One region of the Kineococcus rugosus genome, then DNA from elsewhere that is predicted to be linked to it. Evidence: predicted binding sites of a transcription regulator. Region 1 holds the regulator's gene; the other holds the start of a gene.
What was found. The regulator HrcA, encoded in region 1, represses chaperone genes, less so after heat shock. The targets are predictions, from matches to a motif close to GNTNGCACTCGGNNNNNCCGAGTGCNANC.
Positions count from the first base shown of each region.

Region 2: a site for HrcA is predicted at 9,694-9,722, ahead of groES (co-chaperone GroES). Genes of this name have one in related genera too.

Region 1 covers NZ_JBJLSJ010000003.1:57,095-72,106, reverse strand. Annotated here, with positions in the region: gene ACRYM6_RS02400 (methyl-accepting chemotaxis protein) at 465-1,679, shown strand; gene ACRYM6_RS02395 (heavy metal translocating P-type ATPase) at 1,714-3,867, opposite strand; gene ACRYM6_RS02390 (heavy-metal-associated domain-containing protein) at 3,911-4,120, opposite strand; gene ACRYM6_RS02385 (metal-sensitive transcriptional regulator) at 4,120-4,410, opposite strand; gene hemW (radical SAM family heme chaperone HemW) at 4,500-5,705, shown strand; gene ACRYM6_RS02375 (cutinase family protein) at 5,737-6,639, opposite strand; gene ACRYM6_RS02370 (LLM class F420-dependent oxidoreductase) at 6,783-7,817, shown strand; gene ACRYM6_RS02365 (DUF4870 domain-containing protein) at 7,831-8,235, opposite strand; gene ACRYM6_RS02360 (DUF3097 domain-containing protein) at 8,258-9,124, opposite strand; gene hrcA (heat-inducible transcriptional repressor HrcA) at 9,263-10,300, shown strand; gene dnaJ (molecular chaperone DnaJ) at 10,341-11,459, shown strand; gene ACRYM6_RS02345 (methyl-accepting chemotaxis protein) at 11,472-12,089, opposite strand; gene ACRYM6_RS02340 (PAS domain-containing protein) at 12,431-12,991, opposite strand; gene ACRYM6_RS02335 (Gmad2 immunoglobulin-like domain-containing protein) at 13,123-14,262, opposite strand; gene ACRYM6_RS02330 (RNA polymerase sigma factor) at 14,259-14,795, opposite strand; gene ACRYM6_RS02325 (HIT domain-containing protein) at 14,902-15,012, shown strand, end outside.
Region 2 covers NZ_JBJLSJ010000014.1:68,579-83,590, forward strand. Annotated here, with positions in the region: gene ACRYM6_RS10060 (GuaB3 family IMP dehydrogenase-related protein) at 1-926, opposite strand, end outside; gene guaB (IMP dehydrogenase) at 996-2,519, opposite strand; gene ACRYM6_RS10070 (hypothetical protein) at 2,530-4,002, opposite strand; gene shbA (RNA polymerase sigma factor ShbA) at 3,999-4,883, opposite strand; gene ACRYM6_RS10080 (response regulator transcription factor) at 4,888-5,499, opposite strand; gene ACRYM6_RS10085 (MerR family transcriptional regulator) at 5,674-6,753, opposite strand; gene ACRYM6_RS10090 (WhiB family transcriptional regulator) at 7,139-7,441, shown strand; gene groL (chaperonin GroEL) at 7,542-9,158, opposite strand; gene groES (co-chaperone GroES) at 9,249-9,545, opposite strand; gene ACRYM6_RS10105 (class I SAM-dependent methyltransferase) at 9,752-10,927, shown strand; gene rimI (ribosomal protein S18-alanine N-acetyltransferase) at 10,920-11,360, opposite strand; gene tsaB (tRNA (adenosine(37)-N6)-threonylcarbamoyltransferase complex dimerization subunit type 1 TsaB) at 11,384-12,049, opposite strand; gene ACRYM6_RS10120 (alpha/beta hydrolase) at 12,080-12,853, opposite strand; gene tsaE (tRNA (adenosine(37)-N6)-threonylcarbamoyltransferase complex ATPase subunit type 1 TsaE) at 12,850-13,332, opposite strand; gene ACRYM6_RS10130 (alpha/beta fold hydrolase) at 13,329-14,357, opposite strand; gene alr (alanine racemase) at 14,354-15,012, opposite strand, start outside.

The DNA.
Region 1 (15,012 bases):
GTCGCCCTGCTCGGCAGCACGGCGCTGGGCGCCGTCACGCTCGTCGCGCTGGACCGCACGGCGGCGGCCACGACGCGGCTGAACACCGCCAGCGCGGCCGTCCGGACCACCCTGGAAGCCGACATGGCCCACGACGCCCTGCGCGGCAACGTCCTGCAGGCGCTGCTGTTCCCCCGCGGGGAGCAGCACGCCGAGGCCGCCGCGGGCGCCGCGGGGGGGGCGGGGGGCGCGGGCCGCGGCCGCCGCGCGGGCCCGCCCGGCGGGCCCCGGCCGGCCCGCCCCCCCGCCGCCCCCGGCCCCACCCCGCAGCACGCCCACCGCCCCCCCCCCCCCGCCCCCCCCCCCCCCCCCCCCCCCCCCCCCCCCCCCCCCCCCCCCCCCCCCCCCTCGACCGCCTGCGCGAGGTCGGGGACGCCGGGCTCGGGCCCGACGTCGAGGCCGCCGTCGCGGCCGCCGCACCGGCCGTGGAGGACTACGCCCGCGCCGGGCGCGACCTCGTCGTGCTCGCCGGGACCGACCCCGCCGCCGCCCTCGCCGGGTACCCCGCCTTCCTGGAGCGGTTCTCGGCCGTCGAGGAGCTGCTGCCCGCCGTCGCCGACAGCGCCGCCCACCGCCTCGACGTGGAGGACCGGGCGGTGCGGGACACCCGCGCGCGCGGGACCGTGCTGGTCGTGGCCGTGCTGGCCGCGACCGCGCTGCTGGTCCTGCTGGTGGCCCGGTGGGTGGGCGGCAGCGTCGTGCGACCGCTGACCGCGCTCGCGGGGGTCGCCGCCGCGCTGCGCGGGGGGGACCTCACCGCCCGGTCGGGGCTGGACGCCGAGGACGAGGTGGGGCGCACCGGTCAGGCGCTCGACGAGGCGCTCGACAGCCTGCGCGGGCTCGTGGGCGCCATCTCCACCACCGCCGGCCGGCTCGAGACCGCCGGGGACCGGCTGACCGCGTCCTCGGCCGAGATCGCCACCGCCACCGAGCGCTCCGAGCACCTGGCGGCCTCCGCCGCGCAGGAGGCCCAGCGGGTGTCCCTGACCGCCGCCGGGATGGCCGGGACCGGGGAGCAGGTGGTCACGGCGATCGCGGAGATCACCCGCAGCACGGGCGCCTCGCACGAGGTCGCCGCCGAGGCCGTCGGCATCGCCGAGGCCACGAACGCCCTGATGGCCCGGCTGGGTGCCTCCAGCGGCGAGATCGGCCAGGTCGTCGGCGTCATCGCGGGCATCGCCGCGCAGACGAACCTGCTGGCCCTCAACGCGACCATCGAGGCCGCCCGGGCCGGTGAGGCCGGCCGCGGGTTCGCCGTCGTGGCCGGCGAGGTGAAGCAGCTCGCGCGGGAGACCGCGACCGCGACCGAGGGCATCGCCCGGACCGTGGCGGCCCTGCAGGCCGACAGCTCCGGCGCGATCTCCTCCCTGGAGGCGATCGCGGAGGTCATCGGGCGCATGTCGCAGCTGCAGGCCACCATCGGGGCGGCCACCGAGCAGCAGCGCGCCGCCAGCGACGAGAACGTCCGCCAGGTCTCGACGGTCGCCGCCTCGACCCGCAGCTCCGCCGAGGACCTGTCCACGTTGTCGCGGAGCGTGGCGCTCACCGCCGACCGCGGCCGCGACACCGGGCTGGCGGCCGGGGAGGTCGCCGCGCTGACGTCCGACCTGCGCGCCGCCGTGAGCCGCTTCCGCATCTGAGCCCGCCCCACCGCGGCCGCGGTGGGGGAGCCCGTCAGCGGAACCGGCGCAGCCGCAGGGAGTTGGTGACGACGAACACCGACGAGAACGCCATCGCGGCCGAGGCGACCACCGGGTTCAGCAGCCCCGCCGCCGCCACCGGCAGCGCGGCGACGTTGTAGGCGAAGGCCCAGAACAGGTTCCCGCGGATCGTCGACAGCGTCCGGCGGGACAGGCGCACCGCGTCCACGGCGGCGCCCAGGTCGGCGCGCACCAGGGTGAGGTCACCGGCCTCGATGGCCGCGTCGGCGCCCGAGCCCATCGCGATGCCGAGGTCGGCGGTGGCCAGGGCCGCGGCGTCGTTCACGCCGTCGCCGACGACCGCGACCACCCGGCCCCGCTGCTGCAGCGCGGCGACGTGGGCGACCTTGTCCTCGGGGTGGACCCCGGCCACGACGTCGTCGATCCCGACGACGGCGGCCACGGCCCGCGCGGTGCGCTCGTTGTCCCCGGTCAGCAGGACCGGGTGCAGGCCCAGGCGCCGGAACCCCTCGACGGCGGCGGCGCTGCCGGCGCGCACGGTGTCGGCGACGGCCAGCACCCCCAGCGGGCGGTCGGCGGCGACGAGGACGGCGGTGCGGCCGGCGGACTCGTTCTGCCGCAACGCCTCCTCCAGCTCGGGGGGCAGGTCCAGCCCGATCCAGGAGGGGCGCCCGGCCCGCAGCGGCACGCCGTCGACGACACCGCTGATCCCCACCCCGGGCACCGCGGTGACGTCGGTGACCGGCGGCAGCGGACCGCGCTCGCGGGCGGCCGCGGCGACCGCGCGGCCGACGGGGTGCTCGGAGGCGTCCTCCAGGGCGCCGGCCCGCCGCAGCAGGTCGTCCGCGTCGACGCCGGGGGCGGGGACCACGGCGACCAGGGACATCCGCCCGGTGGTCACCGTCCCGGTCTTGTCCAGGACGACGGTGTCGACGCGCCGGGTCGACTCCAGCGCCTCGGGCCCCTTGACGAGGATGCCGAGCTGCGCGCCGCGGCCGGTCCCGACGAGCAGCGCCGTCGGGGTGGCCAGGCCCAGCGCGCAGGGGCAGGCGATGACGAGGACGGCGACGGCGACGGTCAGCGCCTCCGGCGCGGGGGTGCCGGCCAGCAGCCAGCCGACGAACGTGGCCAGCGCCCCGACGAGCACGACGGGCACGAAGACCCCCGAGACGCGGTCGGCGAGCCGTTGCGCCGCGGCCTTGCCCGACTGCGCCCGCTCGACCGCCCGGCCGATGCGGGCCAGCTGGGTGTCGGCGCCGACGCGGGTCGCGCGCACGACGAGCCGGCCCCCGGCGTTGACGGTGCCGCCCACGACGGCGTCCCCGGCGCCCACCTCCACCGGCACGGACTCGCCGGTGAGCAGGCTCTGGTCGACGGCGGAGGTGCCCTCGCGGACGGTGCCGTCGGTGGCGACGGTCTCCCCGGGGCGGACCACGAAGTCGTCCCCGGCGCGCAGGTCGGCGACCGGGACGCGCACCTCGGCGCCGGCGCGCAGCACCGCGACGTCCTTGGCGCCCAGGGCCAGCAGCGCCCGCAGCGCCGCTCCCGACCGGCGCCGCGCGCGGGCCTCCAGGTACCGCCCGGCCAGGACGAAGACGGTCACGACGGCCGCGACCTCGAGGTACAGCTCGTCCCCGGTCGAGCCGAGCAGGGAGAACCCCATGTGCGTCCCGGGCATCCCGGCGTCGCCGAGGAACAGCGAGGCCGCGGACGTCAGGTACGCCGCGACGACGCCCAGGCTGACGAGGGTGTCCATCGTCGCCGCGCCGTGGCGGGCGCCCACGACGGCGGCGCGGTGGAACGGCCAGGCCCCCCAGACGACGACGGGGGAGGTCAGCGCGAACGCCAGCCACTGCCAGTTCGCGAACTGCAGGACCGGGACCATCGACAGCAGCAGCACGGGCAGCCCGAGGGCGGCCGTGACCGCGAGCCGGTGGCCGAGCTCGGCGGTGACCGGGTCCTCCTGCGGCGCAGCGGGTGCGGGGTCCGCCGCGGGGAGCGTGGCGGTGTACCCGGTCTTCTCCACCACGGCGATGGCCTCGGCGACGCCGGTGCCCGCGGGCAGCCGGACGGTGGCCTTCTCGGTGGCGTAGTTCACGCTCGCCTCGACGCCGGGCATCCGGTTGAGCTTCTTCTCGACGCGGTTGGCGCACGAGGCGCAGGTCATGCCGCCGATGAGGAGCTCGACGGAACCGCTGGTGGTGACCACGTCAGTCCACCGGGTCGTAGCCGGCCTCGTCGACCGCGGCCGCGACGGCGGAGCGGTCGAGCGGGGACGCGCTGGTGATCGTGAGGGTGGAGGTGCCGCCGGCGACGAGGTCGACGTGGACCGACTCGACGCCCGGCAGGGCCGAGACCTCCTCGGTCACCGCCGCCACGCAGTGGCCGCAGGTCATCCCGGACACGCCGAACCGGTTCATCACGACCTCACCAACCGCGCGATCGCCGCGCTCGCTTCCTTGATCTTCTCGTCGGCCACGGTCCCGCCCTCGGCGGCCGCGTGCGCCACGCAGTGCCCGAGGTGGTCGTCCAGCAGGGACAGGGCGACCGCCTGCAGGGCCTTGGTGGCGGCGGAGACCTGGGTCAGGACGTCGATGCAGTACGCGTCCTCCTCGACCATCCGCTGCAGGCCGCGCACCTGGCCCTCGACGCGGCGCAGCCGCTTGAGGACCTCCGTCTTCTCCCCGGCGTACCCGGGTGCGTGCTCCATGCCTCCTTGATACCCCCCTGGGGTGTGTCGTGCAACCCCTACCCCCTAGGGGTACCCGGGCAGGGAGTCCCAGGGGCGACACTGGGGGGGTGCCCAGCACCCTGCCCGACGGCGAGACCGCCCCCACCGACGGATCCCTGCCCCCGCACGCCCTCGACGGTGCGGCCGGGCGCACCTTCGGCGTCTACCTGCACGTCCCGTTCTGCGCGGTGCGCTGCGGCTACTGCGACTTCAACACCTACACCGCCACCGAGCTCGGCGGCGGCGGCTCCCAGGCGGCCTACGCCTCGACGGCCGCGGCCGAGGTGCGGATGGCCGCCGGCGTCCTCGGCGACGCCGCCCGCCCGGCCGCGACGGTGTTCTTCGGCGGCGGCACGCCCACGCTGCTGCCCGCCGAGGACCTCGCCACCATGCTCACCGCGGTGCGCGAGGAGTTCGGGCTCGCCCCCGGCGCCGAGGTCACCACCGAGGCCAACCCCGACTCGGTGACCCCCCAGGGCCTGCTCCGGCTGCGGGAGGCCGGTTTCACCCGGGTCTCCTTCGGGATGCAGTCCGCCGTCCCGCACGTCCTGGCCGTCCTGGAACGCACCCACGACCCCGCCCGCGTCCCCCTGGCCGTCCGCTGGGCCCGCGAGGCCGGGCTCGACGTCAGCCTCGACCTCATCTACGGCACCCCCGGGGAGTCCCCGGACGACCTGCGCCGCAGCCTGGACGCCGCGCTCGACTGCGCCCCCGACCACGTCTCGGCCTACGCGCTCATCGTCGAGGAGGGCACGAAGCTGGCCGGCCAGATGCGCCGCGGGCAGGTCCCCGAACCCTCCGACGACGACGAGGCCGACAAGTACGAGATCGTCGACGACACCCTCGCCGCCGCCGGGTTCGCCTGGTACGAGGTGAGCAACTGGGCCCGCGAACCCCGGTTCGCCTGCGCCCACAACCTCGCCTACTGGCGCGGCGGCGACTGGTGGGGGATCGGGCCCGGCGCGCACAGCCACGTCGGCGGGGTGCGGTGGTGGAACGTCAAGCACCCCACCGCCTACGCCGGCCGGATCGGCGCCGGGCAGTCCCCGGCCCACGCCCGCGAGCAGCTCGGCGCCGACGACCGCCGCGTCGAGGACGTCCTGCTGCGCTCGCGGCTGGCGGAGGGGTTCGACCCCGCCTGGTGGGACGTGCGCCCCCAGACGGCGCAGCTCCTGCTCGACGGGCTGCTGGAACCGGCCCCCGGCGGCCGGGTCGCCCTCACGCGGCGGGGCCGGCTGCTGGCCGACGCCGTGGTGCGCCGGCTGCTCGACTGAAGCACGCCGGCCCCGCCCGGTGGGGTCCGTCTCAGCAGGACGCGACGCGCTCCCAGCCGCCGTCGACCGCGCGCAGCGACACGCTGCTGTAGCTGCTCACCAGGCCCAGGTCGTCGCGGCTGCCGCGCGCGTAGGCGCGGCCGAACACGCTGACGGCGCGGTCGGCGGCGACGTGCGCGCGGGTGCTGTCCCGCACGCACGTGCCCGCCCCCGGGTCCGTCGGGTCCGGGTCCGGGGTCGGGGTCGGGGTCCCGCCGGCGCGGACGAGGCCCGCCGCGAACTGCGCACCGGCGGTCGCCGACCCGTTCGAGACGTAGCTGAGGTGACCGCCCGTGCCCGTCTTCGGGGCGCTGCCGCAGACGGTGTCGCTGCTGTTGCAGTAGTCCTTCGACTTCGGCCCGTACGTCGGGCTGGCCGTGGCGATCGTGCGCCCGCTCAGCCCCAGCGGGTTGCCGAACACGACCACGGCCGCCACCCGCCCGGCGAGCCCGGCCGGGACGGGGGTGCCGCTGGTGGTCCCCGTGCGGATGCCGAGGGCGATGTCGGTGACCGTGGCCCCCTGGGAGTACCCGCCGAGGACGAAGCGGGTCCCCGGGCACTGCGCCGCGACCGAGCTCACGTGCGCGCTCATGGCGCTGGCCCCGGGACCGGCGCTGGTCTGCGACGAGTTCGCGGCGTAGTCGACGGCGTGGGAGCCGACGCTCCGGTCGGACAGCTGGCTGGTCAGGGCCCGCACGAACGGGCCGCCGACGATGCCCAGGCCCGGCGCCTCACCCGTGCCGCGGGCGAAGACGACCTCGACGTCGGAGCAGGTCGCGGCCGCCGCGGGGGCGGCGGTGGCCACCAGCCCGGCGCCGGCGACGGCGGCGGTGAGGGAGGCGGACGCGCAGAGGCGGCGCAGCAGGGGGGAGCGGCGCAGGGGGGTACGGAGCACGGTGGGTCCTTCGCGTCGTCGACCGCGGTGGTCGGGGGTGGGGTCCGGGTGCGCCCTCACGGGAACCGCACGGACGGGGCACAGGATGCCCCGGGGGCCCGGTGGCGGCAAGGGCCCGCGCGGCCGTCCCGTAGCGTGCGGGGATGGACCTCGGACTGAGCCTGGGCTACCTCACCGGACCCGTCGGGCCCGCCGCGGCCCGGGCCCTGGAGCTGACCCGCGCCGCCGAGGACGCCGGGTTCGCCTCCGCCTGGGTCGCCGAGGCGTACGGCACCGACGCCGTGAGCGTCCTGGGCTGGCTCGCCGGGCGGACCACCCGCATCGGGCTCGGCTCGGCCGTCCTGCAGGTCCCCGCGCGGGCCGCGGCCTCCACGGCCATGACGGCGGCCACCCTCGACGGGCTGTCCGGGGGCCGGTTCCGGCTCGGGCTGGGCGTCTCGGGCCCGCAGGTCGCCGAGGGCTGGTACGGCCAGCCCTTCGCCCACCCCCTGGCCCGGACCCGCGAGTACGTCGCGGTGGTCCGCCGGCTGCTGGCCCGCGAGGACTCGCGGTTCGAGGGCACCCACCTGCGGCTGCCGCTGCCCGGCGGCCCGGGCGTGCCCCTCAAGCTCATGCAGCCCGCCCCGCGGCCCGACCTGCCGATCCACCTGGCCGCCGTGGGCCCGCGCAACGTGGAGCTGGCCGGGGAGATCGCCGACGGCTGGCTGCCCTCGTTCCTGGTCCCGGAGAACTGCGCGGAGTCGTTCGACCGGCTGCGCGCCGGGTTCGCGCGCCGCACCCGGCCGGTGCAGGGGTTCGAGGTGACGGCCTCGGTGCCGTTCGTGCTGACGGGCGCGACGGGGGAGGAGCGTGCCCGCGCGGAGCTGCCGGTGCGCCGGCTCATCGCCCTGTACGTCGGCGGCATGGGCTCGCGGGAGCAGAACTTCTACGCCGACCTCGGCCGCCGCCTCGGGTTCGCCGACGCCGTCGACGCCGTGCAGGACCTCTACCTCGCCGGGCGCAAGGACGACGCCGTGCAGGCCGTCCCGGCGGGCCTGGTGGAGGCGACGAGCCTGGTGGGCCCGGTGGCGCATGTGCGGTCCCGGCTGGACGACTACGCCCGGGCCGGGGTCAGCACCGTCGCGCTGGTCCCCCTGGGGGTCGACCCCACCGGGGACCTGCGCGCGGTGAGCGCCTGAGACCGCCCGCGCCTCAGCGCACCAGCCGGAAGATCAGCGGGTAGCGGTAGGCGCGGCCCTGGTTCGCCGCGACCGCCGCGAGGATCGCGAAGACCAGCGCGACGATGCCGGGCACCACCATGAGGCCGTACGACAGCCCGAAGGTGAACAGCGCCAGGACCGAGCAGACGACGAACAGCACCACCTCGTAGACGATCAGCGAGATCGTCATGTTCAGCGCCTCGGCCGTGTGCCCGCGCACGAACCCGCTGCGGTCCTTGAAGACCAGGAACAGGATCAGCGGCCCCAGGAACGGCAGGGTCAGGAAGCTCGCGGCGATCGCGGACAGGTGCCCGAACATCCCCCACATCCGTTCGTCCGACGGCGACATCGGGACCGGGGCGTAGGGCTGCTGCGGCGGCATCGGGGGCTGGGTCACGACTCCGATCCTGACCGTTCCCTCAGCGGTCCGCCAGGTCGGCGGTCACGAAGTCGACGAGTTCCTCCACCCGGCCCAGCAGCGCCGGCTCCAGGTCGGCGTACGTGCGCACCGTCCCCAGGATGCGCTTCCAGCCGTGTGCGACGTCGGCCTGGGTGGCGTGCGGCCAGCCCAGCTCGGCGAGGATCCCGTGCTTCCAGTCCCGCCCGCGCGGGATCGTCGGCCACGCCGTCCAGCCCAGCCGCTGCGGGCGGACCGACTGCCACACGTCGACGAACGGGTGCCCCACCACCAGGACGTGCGGGCTGCGCGCGACACCCGCGACGATCCGCGACTCCTTCGACCCCGGCACGAGGTGGTCGACGAGGACGCCGATGCGCCGCCCCGGCCCGGGCCCGAAGGAGCGGATCGCGGCGTCGAGGTCGTCGACGCCGTCGAGCATCTCCACCACGACGCCCTCGACGCGCAGGTCGTCGCCCCACACCTTCTCGACGAGCTCGGCGTCGTGGCGGCCCTCCACGAGCAGGCGCGAGGCGCGCGCGGTGCGGGCGGGGGCGCCGGCGACGGCCACCGACCCGCTGGCGGTGCGGGTGGGCCGGGCCGGGCCCGCGGCCCGCGGCGCCACGAGCCGCACCGGCTGCCCGTCCACCCAGAACCCCGGCCCCAGCGGGAACGTGCGGGTGCGGCCCCTGGCGTCCTCCAGGACGACGACGTGCACCCCGCCGCTCTTCTCCACCCGCACGACCGCGCCGACCCAGCCGGTGTCGACGTCCTCCACGACCAGGCCGCGCACGGCGGGCTCGTCGCGGTGGGTGGGCTTCGGGCGGCTGCGGGCGTGCGGGTCGGCCGAGAGCACGTCGGCGCCGTACCGGTCGTCGTAGCGGGTCACGGGGGAACGCTAACCAGGCCCGGGCGGCCGGCGGGGGAGGCGCGACCGGTGCCCGAGCGCCTAGACTTGGCACTCGCGCGCGTGGAGTGCCAGACGCGCGGGGGGCGCAGCACCGGCTGCCGGAGCAGGGAGGGACGGATGAGCGACGACCGCAGGCTCGCGGTGTTGCGGGCCATCGTCGAGGACTACGTCTCCAGCCACGAGCCCGTCGGCTCCAAGACCCTCGTGGAGCGCCACGCCCTCGGCGTCTCGCCCGCCACCATCCGCAACGACATGGCCGTGCTGGAGGACGAGGGCTACATCACCCAGCCCCACACCAGCGCCGGGCGCATCCCCACCGACAAGGGCTACCGCCTGTTCGTGGACCGCCTCGCCAACGTCAAGCCGATGTCGGCGGCCGAGAAGCGCGCCATCGAGACGTTCCTGCACGGCGCCGACGACCTCGACGACGTCGTCGACCGCACCGTCCGGCTGCTGGCCCAGATCACCCGGCAGGCCGCCGTCGTGCAGTACCCCTCGCTGAGCCGGGCGACCGTCCGCCACGTCGAGCTCGTCGGCGTCGGCGGCCGCAGCGCGCTGCTGGTCCTCATCACCGACTCCGGCCGCGTCGAGCAGCGCGTCCTGGACATCCGCTCGGCCACCGACGCCGACGACCTGGCCGTCGCGCTGGCGACCCTGCGCACGCGGATCAACGCCGCCGTCGGCGGCAAGCGGCTGCGCGAGGCCCGCGAGGGGCTGACCGACCTGGTCCAGCAGACCCCGCAGCCGGACATGGCGGTCGCCGCCGAGGTCGCCGCGGCGCTGGGGGACTGCCTCAGCGCCTCCCTGGAGGAGCGCGTGGTCATCGCCGGCACCGCGAACCTCGTCAAGGGCGCCGACCTGTCCACCTCCCTCGGCAACGTCCTGGAGGCCCTGGAGGAGCACGTCGTGCTGCTGCGGCTGGTGCAGGAGCTCGCCGAGGAGGAGGACGGCGACCGCGGCGGCCTCACCGTCCGGATCGGTGCGGAGAACCTGCACCTGGGCCTGGACGGCACCTCCGTGGTGACCAGCGGGTACGGCAGCCAGGCGGTCGTGGCCCGGCTCGGCGTCCTCGGCCCGACCAGGATGGACTACCCGACGACGATGGCCGCGGTGCGTGCGGTGTCACGCTACGTCTCGCGGATCCTCGCGCAGTGATCTTCGCAGTGCCCAGAACCGACAGGAGAGACCCCACCTCGTGAGCGACTACTACGACGTCCTCGGCGTCTCCAAGGACGCCTCCACGGAGGACATCAAGCGCGCGTACCGCAAGCTCGCGCGCAAGTTGCACCCCGACGTGAACCCCGAGGCGGGGGAGCAGTTCAAGGAGGTCTCCCAGGCCTACGAGACGCTGTCCAACCCCGAGAAGCGCTCCGCCTACGACCGCGGCGGCGCCGGGGTCGGCGGCCCCGGCGGCGGGTTCGGCGCCGGGTTCGGGTTCTCCGACATCATGGACGCCTTCTTCGGCCAGGGCGGCGGCGGCCGCGGCGGCGGGCCCGCCAGCCGCACCCAGCGCGGTCAGGACGCGCTCATCCGCGTCGACGTCGACCTCGCCGAGGCCGCCTTCGGCGGCGAGCGGTCCATCCAGGTCGACACCGCGATCCTGTGCCCCACCTGCAAGGGGTCCTGCTGCCAGCCCGGCACGAGCCCGGCGACGTGCGACATCTGCCACGGGCAGGGCTCGGTGCAGCGGGTCGTGCGCTCGCTGCTGGGCCAGGTCATGACGACGCAGGCGTGCCCCACCTGCCGCGGCTTCGGCACCGTCCTGCCCTCGCCGTGCCTGGAGTGCTCCGGGGAGGGCCGCGTCCGCGCCCGCCGCCCGATGACCATCCGCATCCCCGCCGGCGTCGACACCGGCACCCGGATCCAGCTCGCCTCCCAGGGCGAGGTCGGCACCGCCGGCGGCCCGCCCGGTGACCTCTACGTCGAGATCCACGAACGCCCGCACCCGGTGTTCTCCCGCTCCGGGGACGACCTGCTGTGCACCCTGCAGGTGCCCATGACGGCGGCCGCGCTCGGCGCGACGATCCCGCTGGAGACCCTCGACGGCGCCGAGGAGGTCGACGTCCGCCCCGGGGCGCAGGCCGGTGAGGTCGTCACCCTCAAGCAGAAGGGCGCCGAGCACCTGCGCGCCCAGGGCCGCGGCGACCTCCTGGTCACCCTGGAGGTCGTGACCCCCCGCGACCTCGACGAGGAGCAGGAGGAGCTGCTGCGCCGGCTCGCCGAGCTGCGCGGCGAGGTGCGCCCGTCCGGGAAGCTGTCCGAGACCCACCAGGGGGTGTTCTCGAAGCTGCGGGACCGGTTGTCCGGGCGCTGACCGGCGCCCGGCTCAGCCGCGCATCCCCGCCAGGAAGCCGCTGATCTGGCTGCGCAGCTCCTCGGCCAGCTGCGACAGGCCGGTGGTGTCCTGCGCCGAGGCCCAGGACGCGGACCCGTCGACGGCGGTGCGGACCCCGTCGACGAGGCCGTTCATCTCCCCGATCGTGCTGCCGATCCCGGTGATGGCGCGCACGGCGTCCTGGGCGTTCTGGCGGATGCTGTCCACGCGCTGGCTGACCTGCTCGGTGGCGCGCCCGGACTGGTCGGCCAGCTCCTTGACCTCGGCGGCGACGACGGCGAAGCCCTTGCCGGCCTCCCCGGCGCGGGCCGCCTCGATCGTCGCGTTCAGCGCCAGCAGCCGCGTCTGGTCCGCGATCGCGTTGATGACCGAGACGACCTGCTGGATCTCGCGGGAGGCCTCGGTGAGCGCCTGCATGGTCAGCGCCGCCTGGTCGGCCTCCTCGCTGGCCGCGCCGGCCGCGGTCGCCAGGCCCTGCGCGGACGCGCTGAGCTCGGTGGAGGCGGTGGCCAGCTGCTCGGACACGCCGAGCACCCCGGTCTCGAACTCGTCGGCCAGGGCCAGGCGGGTCGTGCGGGCCCCCTCGACGGCGGCGCTGCCCGCCTGCATCGTGGTGCGCCCGGAGTTGATGGCGGTGGCCGAGTGGCGGAACGCCCCGCCCAGGCCCCCCAGCAGCAGCCGGCGGTGGAACCGCCCCTCGGCGGCGGCGGTGAGGACCTCCCCGGCCTCGCGCACGAAGGCGTCGGAGACGTCCAGGGACCGGTTGACCGAGTTCGCCAGCCGCGCCAGCTCCGGCACCGCCTCCGACCCCGGCACCCCGGCGACGCGGGCCTCGAGGTCACCGGCGGCGGCCTGGTCGCAGACGTCGGCGACCTGGCGGACCAGCTCGCGGTACAGGGCCACCTCGTCGGCGGGCGACGGCCCGCCGCGACCGCTGAACAGCTTCACGATCAGACCTCCTCGGGGACGATGGACCAGACGAACTCCTCGTAGGAGACGCCGCGCTCGGCGAGCAGCTGCGCCAGCAGGGCGCTGGAGGCCTCCACGGCCGCCCGGCCGCCGCTGTGGCGGCGCTCCTCGGCCAGCAGCCGGTCGTAGAGCGCGCTCGCGGCGCGCACCCCCTCCGGGTGCGGCCGACGGCGGTTGGAGTGGTACCCGACGATCCGCCCGGAGCGGTCCAGGCTGGGGGTGATGTGGGCCAGGACCCAGTAGTTCGCGCCGTCGGCGGCGAGGTTGTTCACGTAGGCGAACAGCTCCCGGCCGCTGGAGACGGTGTCCCACAGCAGCTTGAAGACGGCCTTGGGCATGTCGGGGTGCCGGATGAGGTTGTGCGGCTGCCCGATCACCTCGTGGCGCTCGAAGGCGCCGACGCGCAGGAAGACGTCGTTGGCGTAGGTGATGATCCCGCGCGGGTCGGTCTTGGACACGATCAGCTCGTCGGCGGAGAAGGTCCGCTCCTGCCCGGTGGGCCGCACGGGGGCTCGTCGCTCCCGGCCCGTCGTCGTCGTCATCGCGTGCGCCTCCCGACCCTGGTTGGATCCGTGGCACCCCGCCCCGGGGCTCCGGGGCGGTGGTGCTCTAGAAGGATCGGCAGCCGGGGGTGCGGACCTGAGCCGTCCGGGTGACGGCTCAGGCCCGGGGGTCAACGCACCGTGACGTCCTTGGTGTCGCCCACGGCCGGGGTGCCCTCACCGCCGGACTCGTCGGGGGCGAACACCGCCACGGTGTACGTCCCCGCCGGCACCTGCGCGGTGAACGAGAACTCCCCGAACGTCCCGTTCGCCCCCGCCTGCACCGCGTCCCGCGCCACCTCGGTGCCCGCCGCGTCGGTGAGCGTGCACAGCAGGGTGCCCTCGAAGGCCGTGCCGACGCCCTCGACCGTCACCGACCCCGCCCCGGGCACGACCCGCGTGATCCACGCCGGGGCCTGCACGTCGGCCTGCGGCGCGCGGGTCAGCTCCGGCGCGACCGGCGTCCCGAACAGCGTCGGGCCGGTCGCGCCGTCGACGCGGACCACCACCGGGTCGGTCGACCCCGCCGCCGCCGTCACGGTGTGGACCAGTTGCTGCACCGCCGCCGCCGGGTCCGGGGTGGACCCCGCCGCCGCGGCCGCGGACAGGTCCACGACCAGCCGCCCGCCGGTGGCGGTCACCCGGGCCGAGGGGTCCGCCGACCAGGGGCTGGAGTAGTCCGGGTCGCTCGGCTCGCCGGAGAGCATGGCCCGCAGCGCGTTCGTCGCGTCGTCGGGCCCGTCGCCGGCCGCCACGTACTCGCGGAACAGCTTCGCCGGCTGCCCGCCGAGCCAGTACACCGGGACCGAGGCCGCGCCCGACGGCAACGGCTGCGCCGCGGCCGTCGACCCGGTGGCCCTCGGCTGCGGCGCGGACGTCGCCGGCGCCGGGGCCCCGCTCGACCGCGGCGCCGCCGGGACCTGCGTGACCTCCGGGGGCGAGGAGGGCGCCGGGGCGGACGACGCGGGGGCCACGGACGTCTCCGACGACGAGGAGGCCGCCACGACCCGCACCTCGCCCCCGTCGCGCTGGGTCACGGCGTACGCCCCGCCGCCCACGACGACGGTGGCGGCGACCCCGGCCACCGCCGCCCACGCGCGGGTACGACGACGGCGGGCTCGGCTGCTCACGCGGATCTCCTCGAGACGGTCGGTCGGCCGCACCCCGGCCGCCCGTGCGGCCAGGGCGTCGCGCAGCTGCCGCGCGGTGGGGCTCAGGTCGTCGTCACCGTCCGGGTCCGGCAGCGGACCCAGCGGGGTCTGGTCGTTCACGGGTTCACCTCGCGGCTCATCACCTCGCGCAGCGCGGACAACCCGCGGTGCGCGTGCGTCTTGACCGCACCCCGGCTGATGCCGAGGGCGTCGGCGATGTCCTGCTCGGACATCTCCCCCTGGTACCGCAGCACCAGGACCTCCCGCTGCCGCGCCGGCAGCGCCTCCAGGGCCGCCAGCACCGTGCGGTGCTCGCTGGCCCGCACCGCGTGCTCCTCGGGGCCCTCCGGCGCCGGGTCGGGCAGCGGGCGGCGGCGGTCGGCCACCACGCGGTGCCGCAGGACGTCGCGCGCCCCGTTCACCACGCTCGTGCGCAGGTAGGCGACCGCGGACCCCTTGTCCGCCAGACCCCCCCACCGCCGGTGCAGGGTGACGAAGGCGTCGGCGACGACCTCCTCGGCGCTCGCGGACCCGCCCAGCAGGGACGTCGCGAGCGCGACGAACCGCTGCCAGTGCGCCGCGTACAACGCGCCGACGGCCTCGTCGGCCGACCACGAGCGGGGGTCGTCAGCGCCGACCACGAGCTCCTCCACCACCCTCACACCCCGTAGACGTGCCGCGCGGGGTCACGGTTGACACCCGACCCGGAGATCTTCGCGGTCCGTCCGCCGCGCCCCGCGCCCCGGTAGCGTGCGGGGCATGGCCGAGGTCTCCCGCGTCGAACGCGCCCCCGACGACCTGTTCCTCAAGATCGTGGCCGGGGACGTGCCGGCCACGATCGTCCACTCCGACGACCTGGTCGTCGCCTTC
Region 2 (15,012 bases), on a different contig from region 1:
ACCGCGTGGTGGGCCTCCGGGCCCCAGTGCCAGCCGCGGCCGGGGGCCTCGGTGGCGCGGGCCAGGGAGGCGCCGAGCATGACGGCGTCGGCGCCGCAGGCGATCGCCTTGACGATGTCGCCGGACGTGCCGACCCCGCCGTCGGCGATGACGTGCACGTACCGGCCGCCGGACTCGTCCATGTAGTCGCGGCGGGCGGCGGCGACGTCGGCGACGGCCGAGGCCATCGGGGCGTGGATGCCCAGCGCGGTGCGCGTGGTGTGCGCCGCTCCCCCGCCGAACCCGACGAGGACCCCGGCCGCGCCGGTGCGCATCAGGTGCAGGGCCGCGGTGTACCCGGCCGCCCCGCCGACGACGACGGGCACGTCGAGCTCGTAGATGAAGCGCTTGAGGTTCAGCGGCTCGCTGCGGCCGGAGACGTGCTCGGCCGAGACCGTGGTGCCGCGGATGACGAACAGGTCGACGCCGGCGTCGACGACGACCTTCCAGAACTCCTGCGTGCGCTGCGGCGAGAGGGCACCGGCGACGGTGACGCCGGCGGCGCGGACCTCGGCGAGGCGGCTGGTGATGAGCTCGGGCTTGATCGGCTCGGCGTAGATCTCCTGCATGCGCGGGGTCGCCACCGCCGGGTCCAGCGCGGCGATCTCGGCCAGCAGCGGCTCGGGGTCCTCGTACCGGGTCCACAGGCCCTCGAGGTCGAGGACGCCCAGGCCGCCGAGGCGGCCCAGCGCGACGGCCGTGGCGGGCGAGGCGACGGAGTCCATCGGCGCGCTCATCACGGGGATGTCGAAGTGGTACGCGTCGATCTGCCACGTCGTGGAGACGTCTTCGGGGTCGCGGGTGCGCCGGCTGGGGACGACGGCGATGTCGTCGAAGCTGTAGGCGCGTCGCCCCCGCTTGCCGCGGCCGATCTCGATGTCAGACACGGCCTCAGGCTACCTGCTGCGGCCCGCGCGCCGATCACGCGCGGGCCGCGGCGGCGGCCCGGTGACGGGTCAGCGACCGCTGTAGTTCGGCGCCTCGACCGTCATCTGGATGTCGTGCGGGTGCGACTCCTTCAGCCCCGCGGGGGTGATGCGGACGAACCGGCCACCGGCCTGCAGCTCGGGGACGGAGCGCGCACCGGCGTAGAACATCGACTGGCGCAGCCCGCCGACGAGCTGGTGCGCGACCGCGCCCAGCGGCCCGCGGTACGGCACCTGGCCCTCGACGCCCTCGGGCACGAAGCGGTCGTCGGAGGCCACGTCGTTCTGGAAGTAGCGGTCCTTGGAGAAGGAGCGCCCGCCCTGCCGGGTCTGCTGGGCCCCCAGCGAGCCCATGCCGCGGTAGCTCTTGAACTGCTTGCCGTTGATGAAGACCAGGTCGCCCGGGCTCTCGTCGCAGCCGGCCAGCAGCGACCCCAGCATCACGGTGTCGGCGCCGGCCACGAGGGCCTTGGCGATGTCGCCGGAGTACTGCAGGCCGCCGTCGCCGATGACCGGGACCCCGGCGGGCTTGGCGGCGCGGGAGGCCTCGTGGATCGCGGTGACCTGCGGGACGCCGACGCCCGCGACGACGCGCGTGGTGCAGATCGACCCCGGGCCGATCCCGACCTTGATGCCGTCCACGCCGGCGTCGACGAGCGCCTGCGCCGCGGCGCGGGTCGCGACGTTGCCGCCGACGACGTCGACGTGCGCGGCCGCGCTGTCGCCCTTGAGCCGGGAGATCATCTGCAGCACGGCCTGGGAGTGCCCGTGCGCCATGTCGACGACGAGCACGTCCACGCCCGCCTCGACCAGGCCCATGGCCCGCTTCCAGGCGTCCTCGAAGATGCCGATCGCGGCGGCCACCCGCAGCCGGCCGTCCTCGTCCTTGGTGGCCAGCGGGTACTTCTCGGACTTGACGTAGTCCTTGACGGTGATCAGGCCGGTGAGGCGGCCCCCGCCGTCGACGATCGGCAGCTTCTCGATCTTGTGCTGGCGCAGCAGCTGCATCGCGTCGTCGGTCGAGACGCCGACGGGCGCGGTGACCAGCGGGGCCTTGGTCATGACCTCGCGCACGGGCCGGGTGAAGTCCGACTCGAACCGCAGGTCGCGGTTGGTGACGATGCCGACGAGGCGGCCGTCGGCGTCGACGACGGGGACGCCGGAGATGCGGTAGCGCCCGCACAGGGCGTCCACGTCGGCGAGGGTGGCGTCGGGGGTCGTGGTGACGGGCTGGGTGACCATGCCCGACTCCGACCGCTTGACGAGGTCGACCTGGTTGGCCTGCTCCTCGGCGGACAGGTTGCGGTGCAGCACACCGAGACCACCCTGACGGGCCATCGCGATGGCCATCCGGGACTCGGTGACGGTGTCCATCGCCGAGCTCAGCAGCGGGATCCGCAGGCTGATGCGCTTGGACACGCGGGTCGACGTGTCGACCTCGGAGGGGATGACGTCGGACTCACCGGGCAGCAGCAGGACGTCGTCGTAGGTCAGGCCCACGAAGCCGAAGGGGTCGTTCTCGGACGCTTGTCCGTCGGGGATCTGCGCGCTCACCCCCACGAGTCTACGAGCCGGCCGGGGCCTCGTCGGACGCGTCCGGGACCCCGGTCCCGGACGGGGCCGGGTCGGCCGTCCCGGGCACCGGGACGAGCCCGGCGCTGGGGGACGGTTCCACCACGGCGGGCAGCGTGGGCGTGGCGACGGCCGGCTCGTCGGTGCCGGGCGCGGGGCCGGTCGCGGCGCCCGGGTCCGGCGGGGTCGCGCCGGGGGTCTGGTCCGTCGTCGGCTCGGCGCTGGGGACCGGGTCGGTGGGCGTGACGTCCGGGTCCTGCGTCGGGACCTCGGTCGGCTCCTGGGTCGGCGTGCCGGTCGGCTCCTGGGTCGGGACGTCCGTGGCCGGGGCCGTGGGCGTGTCCGCGGGTGCGCTGGACCCGGGGGCCTGCGGGGGCCCCGTGGGGGCCGAGGGGCCCGCGGGCGCGTCGCCCGAGCCGCCGGCGGGGGCGTTCGGGACGACGGGCACGACCGGCACCGCCGGCGACGTGCCGGTGGCCCGCGGCGGGGTCGCGGACCCGGCGGCCCCGGTCGGGCCGGTGGGCCCGGTCCCGTCGGCGCCGCCCGTCGCGGACGGGCTGGGCGTCGCCGTCGGGCGCTCGGCCTGCCGCGTGGGCGCCCACGCGGGCGTGGGCGTGGCGACGACCGCCACGTCGGCGAGGGTGGTGCCGGTGGGCGAACCGGTCGGCGAGGCCGTCGGCGACCCGGTGGGGGCGTCGAGCGCCACGCCGGTCAGGTCGCCCTCGGCCGCGAGGACGGCGAGCGCCTCGTCGACCCGCTGCACGACGGCGGCGTCGACGTCGGCGCCGTCGAGCTGGCGCCGCAGGTTCTTCAGCCGCGCCGAGGCGGACTCGTCGTCGCCGGCCTGGGCGAGGGCCTGCACCTGGCTCAGCTCGCGCTGGACGCGCTCGGCGGGCGTGCCGGCGAAGGCCTGGAAGACGGTGTCGGGGAACCAACCGGGCAGCTGGGAGGCGAAGGAGGCTGCGACCCGGCCGTCGCGGTCGCCCAGCGGGCCGACGCCGGTGGCGGCCGCGGCGGCCGTCCCGCCGAGCAGCGTCAGGACCGCGGCGGCCGCGACGGTCCCGCGGCCCAGGCGCTGCAGGGTGCGGCGCCGGGCCAGCAGGACCCGCGGGGCGGGGACGTGCTCGGGCGCGAGGCCGGCGCCGTCGAGGTCGGGCAGCTCCACGGGCCGCACGCCGGCGGTCTCGGGGTCGGCGTGCAGGGCGTAGGAGTCCAGCAGCCGGGCGACGGCGTCGGACAGGTCGCCGGTGGTGGCCTCGTGCCGGCCGAGGCGGTCCAGCAGGGCGTCGGTGGCCAGCAGGTCGGGCACGGAGAAGGAGTTGTCGTCCACGTCCACGTCCCCCCCTGCCTGGTCGCTCGTCGTCTCGTCGGTGGTGGTGCCGGTGGTGCTGGTGGCGTCGCCGCGGACGCCGCGCAGGTGGCCGCGGCGGCGTCCGCCGCGCGAGCCGTCGTCCCCGGTGCTCACGGCGCCACCTGCAGGGAGGCGTCGGCGAGGGCGGTCTTGCGCAGCTTCTGCATGGCGCGGTGCTGGGCGACGCGGACGGCCCCGGCGGTCATGTCCAGGGCGCGGCCGGTCTCCTCGGCGGACATCCCGGCCCCCACCCGCAGCGTGATGATCTCCCGCAGCTTGGGCGGCAGGGTGTCCAGCAGCCGGCCCACGGTCTCGGCGTCGAAGGCGTCGAGCGCGAGCTGCTCGGGACCGGGTTCGGCGGTGGCGGCGTCGGGGACGTCGTCCGTCGGGACGGGTGCGCGGTAGGAGGCACGCTGCGCGTCGGCGACCTTGTTGGCCGCGATGCGGTAGACGAACGCCTCGAACGGGCGCCCGGTGTCCTTGTAGCGAGGCAGGGCCGTCAGCACGGCGATGCAGACCTCCTGTGCCGCATCCTCTGCGGCGTGATCAGCTCCGGGCAGGCGCCCGAGCTTGGCCCGGCAGTAACGGTGGACGAGGCGGCGCACCGCTGCCAGGAGGTCGGCGACGGCCCCCTGCTCCCCCGTCAGGGCACGAGCCGCCAGTTCCTGGAGCCCCCCGGCATCCGTGCTGTTCATCGGCGCGGGACCGTCCGGTGTTACACCTCCGCCCGCACCGGTCCGCAGGGGGTCCTCCTCGAGATCACCGTCGGGCTGGTCGTCGGGCTGGTCACCGGGCAGGTCGTCGGGCTGGTCGCCGGGCACCGCGCCGGCCAGGGCGGACCCGGTCGTGACGACCTCGACGTCCTGCGGCCCGGGCGTGAACTCGACCCGCGGGACGTCGGGCGCGACGGCGGACGCGACGTCGGCGCGTCTGCTGTCCGCGTCGGGCCGGCCGACGGTGCGTGCGTCGACCGGCTCGTCGCCCCCGGGGCTCACCCACCTACCGTACGAGACCCCAGCGGAATCCCACAGCCACCGCCTGAGCGCGGTCGGCGGCCTCGAGCTTGCGGAACAGCCGACGCGCGTGCGTCTTGACCGTGTCCTCGGACAGGAACAGCTCCCGGCCGATCTCCGCGTTGCTGCGCCCGCGGCTCATGCCGACGAGCACCTGCTGCTCGCGCTCGGTGAGCACGGGCGCCCGGCCCGTGAGCACCGCACGCGTGCGGTTGCCGCCACGACGACGGCTGACGTCCTGCAGCGCCTGGAGCACCGCCGTGGCGAGCTCCTCCCGCGAGACGTCCTTGACGAGGTAACCGCGAGCGCCGGCCGCGACCGCGCGGGCCACTCCGTCGCCGTCCTCGGCCATCGTGGCCATGAGGACGTTCGCCTCCGGGTGACGGGCGAGCAGCCGACGGGCCGCCTCCACGCCACCGATGCCCGGCATCCGGACATCCATGATCACCAGCGAGGGCCGTTCCACCGGCCAACGCTGCAGAGCCTCCTCGCCCGAGCTCGCACCCACGACGCGGGTGACGCCCGGGACAGCAGCCACCATGCGGCGCATGGCTTCGCGGGCCAGCGGAAGGTCATCGCAGACCAGAACCGTTGCCACCACAAACCTCTTCCCTGTGTGGGTGGAGCGGGGCCGTCCGTGGCCCTGCTGAGTCGCACGTCGGGTGCGCCACGTAGGGAGTTGTCGGCACGCACCCGACCCGACCTGAGCGCGATCCTCCAGGTCGCTGGCGCGATGGCCCCCCGACGTGCTAGAGGGGGTTGGTAGAAGACCTCAGGCGGAGACGGCGGCGGCGCACGCCGCGACGGCCGCCTCGAGGGTGGTCGCGACGACGACGTCGGGCCGGCCGGCCGCGGCGTGCGGGGGCCAGGCGGCGCCCAGCAGGACGACCAGCGGCGCCGGCCGCACCCGCAGGACGTCGTCGAGGTCGGCGAGCGCGTCCCGCCCCCCGGTCCCCGGCGCGCCGTCGCGCTCGGCGACCAGCAGCAGCGCCGGCGGCCGCACCCGGCGCACGGCGGCGGCGAGCATCCGCGGCGGGACGCCGTCGCCGACGCTGCGGGTGCCGGTGCCGGACTCGGCCAGCGCGGCGGCCGCGGCGAGCAGGACGGGCGTGCGGTCGCGGTCGTCGACCGTGCCGGTCCCGGCGAGCAGGACCGACCGCTCGCCGTTGGCCGTCGGCAGCGCCGACAGGGCCCGCGCGACGGCGGCGTGCATGGCGGCGTCGCGGGCGACCGAGGCCGGCCCGAGGACGTCGTCCCAGGCGCGGGCGACCCCGCGGGTGCGGATCTCGACGGCGAAGCGGTCGGCCAGGCTGGTGACGGCCCACTCGGCGGCCTCGTCGACGGGGTCCTCGCGGCGGTGGGCGCCGCGGGCGGGGCGGCTCTCGCTGTCCTCGGACTCGTCGGGCCCGCCGTCCTCGGGCCGGGTCCCCTCCCCCGGCTCCCCGGCGGGCGGCCCGTCGGCGGGCACCTCGTCGGCGCGCGGGTCGCCGGTGGGCAGGCCGCCCCCGGGGGCGGCGGGGTTCAGCAGCCCCGAGCCGGGCCCGGCGATGGCGGCGGCGTCGGTGACGGCGGCCTCGATGACGGCCGCGGGGATCGTGGAGACGCTGGCCAGGGCGAACCCGCCGTCGGCGACGGCGGTGGTGGCGGCCAGGCGGGCCGCCTCGGCGGGGGCCACGCCCTCGAGGGTGAGCCGGCGCATGACCACCAGCCGGGCCAGGTCGGCCGAGGAGTAGCGCCGGTGGGCACCGGCGGTGTGCTCGGAGGGCCCGAGCCCGTAGCGCCGGTCCCAGGTCCGCAGCGTCGCCGGGGCGACGCCGAGGCGGCGGGCGACCGCGGCCACCGTGAGGGTCATGCGCGGGGCGGGCGGCGCGGGCGCGCCCGTCGCGTCGGACCCCGCGGAGCTGGGGTCGGCGGCGGTGGACATGGGGCGAGTCTGGCAAGCGCCTGCGCCGGACGCCACTCGCCCACCGCGTCGGGGTTGTTCACCCTTGTTCAGGGACGCGGTCCCCCGTCCCGCGAACGGGGCGCGAACGGGGCGCGAACACGGTGCAGCAGGCCACCGGATCGCTCCACGGGGTGTTCACCTCCGGTTCAGCGCGGTGCCGGACCACCGGCGAACGGGGTGACGGAGGTCACCGAAGATCGTGAACAAGTTTCCCGCAGGGGCTTGAACAACTTCTGGCGCGGTTGTAGCTTCAAGCCAGTCAGCAAGATCCCCCCTCCCCCAGGAGCGCACCATGGCCGAGATCTCCCGCCTCCCCGGACCCGTCGCCGACGTCTGGGAGTGGCAGCTCGAAGGGTCCTGCCGCCAGGCGGACCCGAACCTCTTCTTCCACCCCGAGGGTGAGCGCGGGCCCGCCCGCCGCAACCGCGACGCCGCCGCGCAGGCCATCTGCGGCGGCTGCCCCGTGCTGCAGATGTGCCGCAAGCACGCCCTGAAGGTCCGCGAGCCCTACGGCGTGTGGGGCGGCATGACCGAGGACGACCGCGAGGCGATCTACGCGACCGAGCGCCGCCGCGGGATGCGCGTCGCCAGCTGACCCCCGCTCCACCCCGTGCGCGGTGTGGTGCGGTGCACGGACGACGGAAGGGCCCGGTCCCCTCGGGGGGACCGGGCCCTTCGTCGTGCGGTGGGGGAGGTCAGTGGCCGTGGCCGTGACCGTGGCCCGCGGCGGCGGGCTCCTCCTCCTTCTTGTCCACGACGAGGGTGTCGGTGGTCAGGACCATCGACGCGATCGACGCGGCGTTGCGCAGCGCGGAACGGGTGACCTTGACCGGGTCGAGGACCCCGCCGGCCAGCAGGTCGACGTACTCGCCGGTCGCGGCGTTCAGGCCGTTGCCCGGCTCCAGGGAGCGGACCTTCTCGACCACGACGTAGCCCTCGAGGCCCGCGTTCTCGGCGATCCAGCGCAGCGGCTCGGAGGCCGCCTTGCGGACGAGGGCGACACCGGTCGCCTCGTCGCCGGTCTTGCCCAGGTTGTCCTCGAGCACGGAGACGGCGTGCACCAGGGCCGAGCCGCCGCCGGCGACGATGCCCTCCTCGATCGCGGCGCGCGTCGCGGAGACGGCGTCCTCGATGCGGTGCTTCTTCTCCTTGAGCTCGACCTCGGTGTGCGCGCCGACCTTGATGACGACGACACCGCCGGACAGCTTCGCGAGGCGCTCCTGGAGCTTCTCGCGGTCCCAGTCGGAGTCGGTGCGCTCGACCTCGGCCTTGATCTGGGCGACGCGGCCGGCGATGTCGTCGGCCGAGCCGGCGCCGTCGACGATCGTGGTGTCGTCCTTGGTGACCGTGATGCGGCGGGCGGTGCCCAGCGCGTCCAGGTCGATCTGGTCGAGCTTGAGGCCGACCTCCTCGGCGACGACCTGCGCGCCGGTGAGGGTGGCGATGTCCTGCAGGATCGCCTTGCGGCGGTCGCCGAAGCCGGGGGCCTTCACCGCGACGGCGTTGAAGGTGCCGCGGATCTTGTTCACGACCAGGGTCGACAGCGCCTCGCCGTCGACGTCCTCGGCGATGATCAGCAGCGGCTTGGAGACCTTGAGGACCTTCTCCAGCAGCGGCAGCAGGTCCTGGACGGTGGAGATCTTGCCCTGGTGGACCAGGACGTACGCGTCCTCGAGGACCGCTTCCTGACGCTCGGCGTCGGTCACGAAGTACGGCGAGATGTAGCCCTTGTCGAACTGCATCCCCTCGGTGAAGTCCAGCTCGAGGGCGGTCGTGGAGGACTCCTCGACCGTGATGACGCCGTCCTTGCCGACCTTGTCGAACGCGTCGGCGAGCAGCTCGCCGACGGTGGAGTCCTGGGCCGAGATCGTCGCGACGTGGGCGATGTCGCCCTTGCCGTCGACGTCGCGGGCCAGCGACAGGAGCTTGTCGTTGACGGCCTCGACGGCCGCGTCGATGCCGCGCTTGAGGCCGGAGGGGGCCGCGCCGGCCGCGACGTTGCGCAGGCCTTCCTTGACGAGGGCCTGGGCCAGGACGGTCGCGGTGGTGGTGCCGTCACCGGCGACGTCGTTCGTCTTGGTGGCGACCTCCTTCGCGAGCTGGGCGCCGAGGTTCTCGTACGGGTCCTCGAGCTCGACCTCGCGGGCGATGGTGACGCCGTCGTTCGTGATCGTCGGCGCACCCCACTTCTTGTCGATGACGACGTTGCGGCCCTTGGGGCCGAGGGTCACCTTGACGGCGTTGGCGAGGGCGTCGACACCGCGCTCGAGGGACTTGCGGGCGCTGTCGTCGAACGAGAGCTGCTTGGCCATGTCTTCTTCCTTCCCGGGACTGGGGGCGGAACGAGGGACGCCCCGGGCACCCGGTGTTCGGGCGCCCGGGGCGTCAGGACCTCGTGCCGCTTACTTGGCGACCTTGGCGAGGACGTCGCGCGCCGAGAGGATCAGCAGCTCGTCGCCGCCGTACTTCACCTCGGTGCCGCCGTACTTGGAGTAGATGACCTTGTCGCCGACGGCGACGTCGACCGGCACGCGGTTGCCGTTGTCGTCCACGCGACCCGGGCCCACGGCCAGGACCTCGCCCTCCTGGGGCTTCTCCTTGGCGGTGTCCGGGATGACGAGACCGGAAGCGGTCGTCTGCTCCGCGTCGAGCGGCTTGACGACGATGCGGTCCTCGAGCGGAGTGATGGAGACCGACACTGGTGCGGCCCTCCCCTTCTGCTTCAGCGAACGTGGCGTACGGGACGGTCGGTGGGGTGGGGAGCGGACGCACGTCGTCGCGGGTGCCGTTCGGCCGCTGCCCCGTTGGCACTCCCCCGTGAGGAGTGCCACCGACGCTGCGCGCGACGTTAGCACTCACGACCGGCGAGTGCCAGGTCCGGGGCCCTCCTGGCAGCATCCACCGGGTGAACACCGAGGACGTCCAGGCCCTGCGGTCCCCCGCCGGCCGTTCCCTGCTCGCCGAGCTGGCCGGCACCGCCGCCGAGGACCCCGTCGCCCTCGCCGCCCGGCTGCGCCGCACCGGGCACGACCCGGCGCTCGCCGCCCTGGCCACCACCCAGGTGCGGCTGCGGGAACGGGCCGCCGCGAAGTTCGGCCCCCGCGCCCACGAGCTGCTGCTCACCGCGGCCGGCGCCGAGCAGGCCACCCGCGCCGTCGTCGCCGCCGAGCACGCCCGGCGGTTCGCGGCCGCCGGCGTGACCCGGGTCGCCGACCTCGGCTGCGGCGTCGGGGCCGACTCCCTGGCCTTCCTCGACGCCGGCCTGGACGTCCTGCCCGTCGACGCCGACCCGGTCACCGCGGCCGTCGCCGCCCACAACCTCGGGGTGCCGGTGCGCTGCGAGGACGTGCGCGGCGGGGTCGTCGACGAGCTGGCGCCCACCGACGGCGCCTGGTTCGACCCGGCGCGGCGCACCTCCGGCGGGCGGCGCGTCTTCGACCCCGAGGCCACCTCCCCGCCCCTGTCGTTCGTGCTGGCCACCGCGGCGCGGGTCCCGGCCACCGGCGCCAAGCTCGCCCCCGGCCTGCCGCACGACCTCGTGCCGCCCGGCGCCGAGGCGCAGTGGACGTCCGTGGACGGCGACGTCGTCGAGTGCGCCCTGTGGTGCGGCCCGCTGGCCCGGCCCGGCACCGGCCGCAGCGCCCGGGTGGTCCGGGGCTCCACCGCCCTGGAGCTGGACGACACCGACCTGCCCGTGGCGGCCGTCGGGGACGTCGGGGAGTACCTGCACGAACCGGACGGGGCCGTCATCCGCGCCGGGCTCGTGGGCCGCGTTGCGCACGACCTCGGCGGCCGGCTGGTCGACGAGACGATCGCCTACGTCACGACCGACCACGCGGCCACGTCGGGCTTCACCCGCTCGTTCCGGGTCCTGGAGGTCGCGCCGTTCGGCCTGAAGGCGCTGCGCGCGCGGCTGCGGGCCCTGGACGTCGGCGCGCTGACGGTGAAGAAGCGCGGGACGGCCGTCGACCCCGACCAGCTGCGGAAGCAGCTCGCGCTCAAGGGGTCCCGCCCGGCGACGATCGTGCTGACCCGGGTGCGGGGCAGGCAGAGCGTGCTGGTCGTCGACCCCGTCAGCTGAGGCGCGCCCGCAGCACCAGCGCGTCGATGTCGTCGGGCTGGTAGTACCGGGCGCGGCGGGCGATCTGCTCGAACCCCTCGCTGCGGTACAGGTGCTGCGCGGGCTCGTTGTCGGCGCGGACCTCCAGCAGCAGGTGCCTCGCCCCGGCCGCGACCGCCTCGGCCCGCAGCGCCCGCAGCAGCTCCCGCCCCGTCCCCCGGCCCTGCCGGTCGCGGGCCACGCCGACGGTCTGCACGTCGGCCTCGGCGCCGTTGACCGCGATCCCGCCGTACCCGACGACCCGCCCGTCCTCCACGGCGACCAGGAAGCGCCGGTTGGGGCGGGCCAGCTCACCCCAGAACGACTCCGGGGACCACGCGGTGGCGTCGAACAGGTCCGCCTCCAGGGCGTGCACGTCGGCCAGGTCCCACCAGCGCATCTCCCGCAGCTCCACCCGCGCGAGGGTACGGGCCGCCGCTAGGCCGTGACGCGCTTGCGCGCCCCCGGCTCGGTGGCGTCCGGGCGCCGCAGGTACAGCGGCTCCGGCGGCAGCAGGCCCAGCCCCCCGCGCCCGGCGAGCGCGTCCACCGCCAGCTGCGCCAGCGCCCCGCCGTCCACGACGAGGGGCCCGCGCTCGGCGCCCAGGACGTCGGGGTACAGCCGGGTGCCCGACCCGACGACCGGCACGTCGGCCCGGACGTCCGCGGGAGCCCCGACGTCCGGGCCCGCGGTCCGCCGCACCCCCTCGGCGGTGGCGACGTAGCGGGCGGTGTGGACCTCCCGGCGGCGGGCGTCGGTGGCGACGAGGAACTCCCCGTCCAGCCCGCCGGCGGCGGCCTGGGCCGCGAGCGCGTCGAGCGAGCAGACGCCGTGCACGCGCGCGCCCCACGCCAGCGCCAGCGAGCGCGCGGTGACGATGCCGACCCGCAGCCCCGTGTACGGGCCCGGGCCGACCCCCACGGCGACGTCGGTGACGTCGGTGCGCTCGCGGCCGGCGTCGGCCAGCACCGCGGCGATCGTGGGGACGAGGACCTCGTTGTGGCTGCGGGCCGTCCCGGCGCGGGCGGACCGCAGGACCCGCTCGCCGTCGTGGAGGGCGACCGCCACCCCGTCGGTCGCGGTGTCGAGGGCGAGGAGCAGCACGCGGGGATCGTACGCGCGCGGGCGCCGCCGTCAGGCCCGCGGGTGGGTGGCCCGGCGGGCGAACCGCACGGACGCGGCGAACACCGCCGGGGCGTCCCGGTCGCTGGTCAGCTCGTGGAAGCTGTTGGCGTACACCACTTCCGACACCTCCGTCGAGGACACCCCGGCCAGCACGAGGCGGGAGGACAGCGCGGGCACGACGTGGTCGACGCGCGAGCGCAGCAGCAGCAGCGGCTGGTGCACGAGCGCCAGGTCGCGCCGCACGTCCCGCCAGCCGGCGGTCTGGGACACCAGCGCCCGCAGCGGCGTCCGGTCGTAGGCCAGCACCGAGGCGGTGGGGTCGGACAGGTCCCCCGCGATCGCCGGCCACCCCGGCAGCAGCCGGCCCAGCGTCCACACCGCGCCGGCCCGCCACGGGTCGAGCGCGACGGCGGGGTTGGCCAGCACGAGGGCGTGGACGCGGTCGGGGTGCAGCTGCGCCAGCCGCAGCGCCAGCGCACCGCCCATGGAGATCCCCGCGACGAGCACCACCTCGTGCTCCAGCCGGCCCAGCGCCGCCTCGACCGCGGACAGCCAGTCGGCCCAGGTGCTGCGGTTGCAGTCGGCCACGGTCGTGCCGTGCCCGGGCAGCAGCGGCACCTCCACGTCGAACCCGGCGGCGTGGAACTCCTCGGCCCAGCCGGCCACGCTCAGCGGGGTCGCGGTGAAGCCGTGCACGACCAGGACCGCGGCGCGCGGGCGGTCGCGGTGGCGGCGGGAGAAGCCCCGCACCCGCTCGTCGGTCGAGCGCTGCGCGAGGTTCACCGCAGCTCGACCCCCGCCCAGCGCTCGCCGACGCCCCGCAGCCGCGCGCGCCGGGGCTCGACGGGCGCGTCGCCCTCGACGTCGACGGCGCCGTGCGGGCGCAGCAGCTCGATCTCCAGGCGGTCCCCGGCGAGGTCCTCGACGAGGCCGCGGCCCCACTCGACGACCGTGACGGCCTCGGCCGCCGAGGTGTCCAGGTCCAGGTCGTCGACCTCGGCCAGCGACCCGAGCCGGTAGGCGTCCACGTGCACCAGCGGCGGCCCGCCCACCAGGGACGGGTGCTCGCGGGCGATGACGAACGTGGGCGAGGTGACGGGCCCGCGGACCCCCAGGCCCTCGGCCAGGCCCCGGGTGAACGTCGTCTTGCCCGCCCCGAGGTCACCGGCCAGGACGAGGAGGTCCCCGGCCCGCAGGAGCGCCCCGAGGCGGCGCCCGAACGCGGCCGTCTCCTCCGGGGTGCGCAGCTCCAGCTCGGTCACCGGGCCCTCCGTCCCCGGGTGCGCCGCGCCAGCGGGACGACGACCTCCTGCACGGTCCCGGCCACCGGGGCCCGGCGCGACAGCAACCGCTCCAGCCGCGCGGTCACCACCGACGGGTGCTCCAGCATCAGCAGGTGCCCGGCCCCCCGCACCAGGACGTGCTCGGCGCCGGGGATCGCCTCGGCGATCTCGCGGCCGTGCGCGGCGGGGGTCATGAGGTCGCGCTCGGCGGTCAGCACCAGGACGGGCCGGCCGGCCAGCCCGGCGAGCGCCTCGCGCTCGTCGAGGGTGCTGAACGCGGGCAGCAGGTCGGCGATGACGTCCACGGGGGTCTGCGCCATCATCCGCGCCGACAGGCGCAGCAGCTCCGGCGCGACGGGGCCGGCGAAGTTCCAGTGCCGCACCAGGAGCTGCTCCAGGTCCGCGCCCGCGCGCCGACTGCGCTCGAGGACGTCGTAGCGGTGCCCGGCGCGTTCGAGGGCCAGCTCGGCCCAGCGCACCAGGTGGTGCCCCAGCATCGGCAGGCCGTGGTCGACGGCGGCCATCCCGCCCGCGCTGGTGGCCATCAGGGCGACGGCCGACACCCGGGGCAGCAGGTCCGGGCGGCGGGCGGCGAGCTCCATGACGGTCATGCCGCCCAGGGAGTGCCCCACCAGGACCACCGGCCCGGTGGGCGCGACGGCGTCGATCACCTGGCCGAGGTCGTCGGCGAGCCGGGCGACGCTGACCGGGCCGGCGGGGCCGCGCCCGGAGCGGCCGTGGCCGCGCTGGTCGGGGAGGACGAGGCGGTACCGGCCGCGCAGGGCGAGCCGCTGGAAGTGCCAGCAGTCGCTGGACAGGGCGTACCCGTGGCAGAGCACGACGGTCGGGGCGCCGGAGCCGTGGGCGGGGCCGACCGGGTCCACGTCGACGTGCAGCCGCGCGCCGTCGTCGGTGACGACCTCGACGGGTTCACCGGTCAGCGGGTGCAGCTCCTCGCGCCGCGCGCCGGGCGCGTGCCGGCGCGCCCGCAGCGACGGCCTCACGCGCACGCCCCCACCCGCTGCGGCGCGGCGGGCCCGCGCGCGGCGTGCTCCCGGTAGGCGCGCGGCACCCGGGCCCCGATGCGGGTGACGACCTCCCAGGAGATCGTCCCGGCGGCGGCGGCCCAGTCGTCGGCCGTCGCCTCCCCGTGCCGGCCGGGGCCGAACACGACCGCGACGTCGCCGGGGGCGGCGTCGTCGTCGCCGAGGTCGACGACCAGCTGGTCCATGCAGACGCGGCCGGCGATGCGCCGCCGGGTCCCCCCGACGAGCACCTCCCCGGAGCGCTCGCCGTCCCAGGACGCGTGCCGCGGCACCCCGTCGCCGTAGCCGACGGGCACCAGGCCGAGGGTCGTGGCGGCCGGGACGGTGTACGTCAGGCCGTAGGAGACGCCCGCCCCGGCCGGGACCCGGCGCACGTGCGCGAGCCGGGCCAGCAGCGTCATCGCCGGTTCCAGCCCCAGCTGCGCGCCCGTGGCGCGCTCGGGGGCGGGGCTGAGCCCGTAGACGGCGAGCCCGGCGCGGACCAGGTCGTAGCGGGCGGCGGGCACGAAGAACGCCGCCGCGGAGTTCGCGTGGTGCCGCAGGCCCGGGTCGACCCCGTGCTCGCGGGCGGTCGCCAGCGCGGCCTCGAAGGCCGCCAGCTGCGCCGGGACGG